2 regions of the Salinicoccus sp. ID82-1 genome follow, and region 1 is predicted to be linked to the other one. Evidence: predicted binding sites of a transcription regulator. Region 1 holds the regulator's gene; the other holds the start of a gene.
The links. Region 1 encodes LexA, which represses DNA repair genes until DNA is damaged. Its sites were predicted from a motif close to CGAACATATGTTCG; they were not measured.
Positions count from the first base shown of each region.

Region 2: a site for LexA is predicted at 1,616-1,629, ahead of J4760_RS03785 (Y-family DNA polymerase). Genes of this name have one in related genera too.

Region 1 is NZ_JAGFLY010000001.1:361,997-365,160, reverse strand. It holds gene tkt (transketolase) at 1-200, opposite strand, end outside; gene J4760_RS01800 (DUF896 domain-containing protein) at 214-450, opposite strand; gene J4760_RS01795 (hypothetical protein) at 523-771, opposite strand; gene lexA (transcriptional repressor LexA) at 911-1,525, shown strand; gene J4760_RS01785 (CAP domain-containing protein) at 1,852-2,841, opposite strand; gene panD (aspartate 1-decarboxylase) at 2,891-3,164, opposite strand, start outside.
Region 2 is NZ_JAGFLY010000001.1:726,313-729,476, forward strand. It holds gene J4760_RS03780 (hypothetical protein) at 1-321, shown strand, start outside; gene J4760_RS03785 (Y-family DNA polymerase) at 338-1,600, opposite strand; gene J4760_RS03790 (cation diffusion facilitator family transporter) at 1,753-2,757, shown strand; gene J4760_RS03795 (LCP family protein) at 2,789-3,164, opposite strand, start outside.

The DNA of each region.
Region 1 (3,164 bases):
GCACTCAGCACGAAACGGTCACGATCAAACCATGCCATGGAGTTCGGGTTGAAATTCAAATGACGGGTCCACAGTGTGTAGGCCATTGGTGCGGCACCCATAGGGAGTCCCGGGTGTCCGGAGTTTGCTTTCTCGATCGCATCGATTGAAAGTGTTCTGATTGTATTGATTGCAAGCTGATCCGTTTTATCAAATGTCATTTCAAATGCTCCTTTAGTCTCTGGTTTTTTTCTCTTCTTGAATACGTTTGAGCTTTTCAGGTGTTACATCGTTGCCTTCAGGGTCGACCACTTTCGTGTTTTCGACCTGTTTTCTGAAAGATGACCGGAAGTTTTTCAAGTATTCTTCCCTCAGGCCTTTCAATTCTTCCAGTTCGTCCTTTTTGATGCTGCCTGCTTTCTTTTTGGCAGCCAGCGCATTGATACGCTGCAGTTTTTCTTTTTCAAGCATGCTGAAACCTCCTGTCCACTCCCTTATAATTTAACACAAAAAAAAGTATGAGACCATTCTCATACTTGGCAGTCATTCTATCAGTCCGATCATCTCCATCATATGATCGATATGTGTGCGTTCCGCATATTGCTCCTCCGGAACATCCGTTTCCTCTTTGGCCATCATTGGTGTTTCTTCCGTAATCACTTCAAACTCGTCTATATAAACAATATTGGAATGTGTGTTCTCTATCTTATGGGAGTCGAACATGAAAATAAGACCGGCAACCAGCGCAAATGCAAATATCGCACCTAATAGCTTGAATTCTTTGATTGTCATAAAATCCCCTCCGGAACATATGTTTGTACTATCATGGTATCAGAACATCTGTTCCGGGTCAATAGAATTACGAACAAACGTTTGTAACATACTGATTATTATGATAGAATCATATATATAATGAGTCGGAGGTATATATATGAAGGCGCTAACAGATAGACAAAAGCAGATATATCAATTTATAAAGTCTACCGTTCACGAAAAAGGGTATCCGCCAAGTGTAAGGGAAATTGGAAATGCAGTCGGACTGCAGTCCAGTTCTACGGTTCACGGACATCTTGCGAAACTGCAGGAGAAGGGTTATATAAAGCGGGATCCGACCAAACCGAGAGCAATTGAAATCATCACTGAGGAAAATGACCAGTACAGCCCGGTCATCCACGTTCCGGTACTCGGTAAGGTTACAGCAGGTCTGCCGATCACTGCCGTTGAGAATATCGATGAGTATTTCCCGCTGCCCGAACATTTTACCGCGAATCACAATAGTGAAATCTTCCTGCTCAATGTTGTCGGGGACAGCATGATCGAAGCCGGCATCCATGATGGCGACCGTGTCATCGTGCGCAAGCAGAACATCGCCCACAATGGTGACATCATTGTTGCGATGACGGAAGAGGACGAAGCGACAGTCAAACGCTTCTACAAAGAAAGCGGGTACTACAGGCTTCAGCCTGAAAATGCATCAATGGAACCGATCATAGTGGATAGCGTCACTGTACTCGGCAAGGTTGTCGGACTGTTCCGCTCCTTCTAAAAAGAATTGAACATACTAAAAGGGCGCCAGAGGCGCCCTTTTTATTATATCTTTCCTAGTTCCATCCTGTAATCTGTTTCATTGCTGATGATTATTTATCTACCAAGTATTATTTTTACCTGTTCCAGAATATCTGTAGAATCTTTTGTTTTATTTTCCTGCGCTTTAGTGTTCAACTGCATCCCCTCGTTCTATCGGTCTATCAGGATGGGTAGTAGGAAAGGTGATGACTGTTTCCGGACAACCCGTGGTGTCTACTTATAGATTCCCCTTGCCAGAACTTTGAAACGCAGATAATGGGGTACTATTACCCCGTAACGCGGGTGTCATCTGTATATATAGTTTTCAGTATAATATGGGATGTCATCTGCATTATAGGCTGTGCCTGTACCAATATGGGTGAATTCGGGCTTCAGCGTATTGACGCGGTGGTCCATCGAATTCATCAGGCTGTGATGCGAAAAGATGGTCGATGTATGCCCCATGGCTATATTCTCTCCCGCCATGCGATATGATACGTCCGCTTCTTCTATGCGGTCTTTCAGTGTCTCCCCATCCGGCGAGTCATGATTGAAATAATCCCGTTCCGCCATGTCCTTGCTGTGGCCGAGTGCTGCATCGGATGCCTGCTCGTCCTCTTCAAGCGGATCGAAGCCATACTCGTATCTTGTGGCATTGACAAGAAGATGGTTCATCCTTGAGTTGTCTTCTGCTGCAGGGTGATTGTACAGTGAATCGGCTGCCCGGACCTCGTCCTTCAAAAGCATCAGCACACCGTTGACCTTCTCCCCATCATGTAGATCGTAGAAGAAGTAGACATACCTGTCCTTCAGGTCATACACCTCATACTCCTCGTTGGTCACTCTGAGCCGCTTCCATCCTTTCTTGATCGAATCGACCGGTTCCCCGTATATGCTTCTGACACTCTCGCGATCCATGCCTTCGATGTTGATCGTATCGATCGAGACATCGTCGCTGTTCGTGTAGGCACCACTCACCTGTCCTTCATTGACCAGCACCATCCTGAACATGCCGTAGTCATTCTCAACTACAAAATCCCCTGTATACTCGCTTCCGAGCACTTCCTGGTCCTCCACTGCATATTGGGTTTCCAGATTGATTTCGACTTCCTGGGTCTGTTCACTGTTCACTTCATGGATTTCGCTCATATCATAGGTCGGATAGACGTGTTCCTCTAGCCAGCCATTCAGATAGCTGCGGTTGAGCCCCTCCTCGAAGTCATAGGACTGCACCACAGGTGCAAGAAACGTAGAGACGGCATATATGAAGATGATAAAGAAAAGTTTTCCGAACATGCATCCACCCCCTTCTTGAAAAGTTCAAAAAAAGTAATTAAACAGATGTCTAATTACTTCCCTGATGTGTATATTCGGTTTGTCTTTTTTCAAAGTACTGAGGCTCGACGATATTGTTGTGTGCATCGACAAGCACCACATTCGGTTCATGAACTGCGAGCTCCGCCTCATCCAGCTGCACGTAGCTGATGATGATGATGACATCACCGACCTGCACTCTTCTCGCAGCAGCACCATTCAGACAGATTTCCCCGGAGCCTCTTGCGCCTTCGATGATATATGTTTCAAGACGTTCACCATTATTATTATTGACGATCTGCACC
Region 2 (3,164 bases), 360 kb from region 1:
CTCTCCATCCTGCTTTACGCATCAAGCGGCTATATACTGAGAGCCCTGCTCGGCTTTCTTTCAGGCATGCGGCATACGCGTACCGACTTCATCGGATTGACCATCGGGTACAGCGAACGCTTTCTGATCATCATATTCGTGCTGTTCGACCAGTATACGGCAATGGGGCTGATCATTGCAGCGAAATCCATATTGAGGTTCCCGAGCGCCAGTGATGATGAAGGTCATAAGGAGAGCGAGTATGTCCTTGTCGGTACCATGCTCTCCCTCGTCATCGGCATCCTGAACGGACTCCTCTTCATGTATGCACTTGCCCTATAGGACAGCCTCGGCTGTCCTATCTTTTATGTCCGGCGATCAGCCCTTCCCGCAGTTTGAGTGTCGACGGTTCCGTACAGCTGAGCGCACGCATGACAGAGAGCTGGCCATACTTCACTTTGAGGCGGTCCACAGTCTTCATCAGCCGGTCCCTGCGTTCTGCAGCCTCCACATCCTCAAAAAGTGAAATCTGCCGGACGTGATCAGGGATGAAATTCGTCAGTGAAATGCTGAGCGTCCGGTACATGGCATATGGATCCGCTATTCCACTGAGCAATTCCCATACCCGCTTCATGATGGCATTGCTGTCGTTCGTACCCTCGCGGATGGTGAACTGCTTGCGGTAGATCTTCCCTTCCGCCGTCCCGACGGCAAACTGTACAGTCCTTGCCATTCTGCCTGATATTCTGAGCCGGTGGGTGACTTCATCCACATGCTCGAGCAGGACGACATAGGTCTCGTCGAATCGATAGTCCCGCATCAGTATCTGGCTCTTTACAATCGACGGGGAATGCACCACATGCTTCTCCCGGATGGTGCTGAAGTCGATGCCATTGGCATGAAGATGCCAGTCGACACCGATGATGCCGAAGTCCCGCTTCAGATGCACCGGAGAATACTTTGCCAGATCCCCGATCGAGAATATGCCCCGTTCATTCAGTTTGATCTCACTTCTCCTGTTTATGCCCCAGAAATTCCTCAGCGGTTTGATTTTCCACAGCTTCTCAGGGACATCTTCATACCGCCATTCCGCAATGCCACCCACCGTCTTCTTCGCCTCGATGTCCAGGGACAGCTTGCTGAGCAGAATATTTTCACCGATGCCGATGGCACAGTCGATCCGGGTCTCCCGATAGACTTCAGCCCGGATTCTTTCAGCAAGTGCATACGGCGTCTCTTCATAGATATGATAACTTCCGGTCACATCCATGAAGAACTCATCCACCGAATACTGGTGGAAATCCTCGGGCGCCACATATTTCAGCGCAATCTCGGTAATTCTCGCAGAATAGTCGAGGTATGTCTTCATGGACGGGTTGATGATGTAGATGTCGTTTCGACTTGGTATTTCAAACAGTCTGGACCCCGTTCTGATGCCGATCTTCTTGAGTTCGGGCGTCGCCGCAAGGACTACAGAGCCGAGGTTTTTCGTATCTGCGACAACTGCCAGCTTGGTCGTCATGGGATCGAGCCCCTTCAATATGCAGGAGACACTGGCAAAAAAGCTTTTCTGGTCGACACAGAAGACATGCCGGTGCGGACAGATATGATAATTATACATGGAATCCCTCCATACGGAACATATGTTCGTAATCCCGTATAATCATCATATCACAAAAATACAACCCCGAAACATAAATGATGATTAATCGCAGATAATCAGGGAAAGACGGGGTATGGTATATTATACAATTTCAAAAGGAGGAAACCATATTGAAAGATATTTTCAATCTGCTCAAGCAGGGCAGCAAATCATCGCTCATTGCATCCATTGTCAACTTCATCATTGCAGGCCTTAAAGGAGTCGCATTCATCTTTACTGCCAATGTTGCAATGTTTGCAGAAATGATGCACTCCCTCGGGGATGCCATCAACCAGCTTTTTGTATACATCGGTTCAAGCCTGTCGAAGAAAGCACCGACAGAAAGATTCCCATTCGGCTTCGGGCGACTTGTAAATCTTGTCTGTCTGTTCGCCATCATTGTCGTTGCGATATTATCATATGAAACCATACGCGAAGGCATACATCATATTGTAGAGCCGCTTCCGACCGAAACGGATACCACGATGCTGCTGATCAATATCGGTGTCCTTGCAATTGCCGCAATTCTTGAAAGTTTTGTACTGTACAAGGCAGGCAAGGAGGTTCTCGAGCAGGCGGGACAGCCATATGGAGGACTGAAGCCGCTGACTTCAAGCTTCGTGCACCTGAGCCGGGCCAAGCCGGCGACAAAGCTCGTATTCATGGAGGACACCGTCGCAACAGCCGGCGCCCTCCTCGCAATCATTGCCATACTGATCGCCCGTTTCACAGGGTTTGCACCGAGTGAAGGGATTGCATCCGTCATCATCGGTCTGATGATGTTCTATATCGTATACAGGGTATTCATGGAAAATGCAGCCGGTGTACTCGGTGAACACGACCCGCACATGGAGGAGCGCATTTCACAGATTGTGCTCCGCCACGACGCGATAGAGGATATCAGAAAACTGTTTGTTCTGAAGGAAGGGGACAACCTCCACGTCGAAGTGGTCGCAGAAATCGATCCGGACCTCACTTCAAGGGAAGTAAATGACATCCGCAACGAAATAGAAAAAATCATCATGGAACAGAAGCACGTCACGGATGTGAACATGGAATTCGAATTGAATGACGGCAAAAGGACATGGCCGGAAACGCAGAATGAAATGGATCAGAAACCAGGACAGGATGCATAATAAAAAGGATGGCGATTACGCCATCCTTTTTTTATTCGCCAGCCGGGTCTTCTGCACTCGGTTCAAGCGCCTCTGCGTCCTCTACATTTCCTTCGAGGAAATCATGGAGATACTGGCTGTTGGTCTCGAAGTCAAGATCGATGACATTTCCAGCGTGCGGAATATCAACGAACTGGTAGGTATTCTCCACCGGCAGCGTGAGGGTCTCGATGTTCTTGTCACTTCTTACGAGGAATGACGCCATCATCCTGTACATCTCCCCATTGCTCATGCTGGTATTGACGTGTCCCATGGCCGTTCCTGCAATTTTGGGCAGTTTGAAAATGTTGCCAACACTGAGGGCCTCATCCTTCAGTGCATTGATCACCTGCTGCTGGCGTCTGACACGGCCGAAGTCGCCTTCTGCG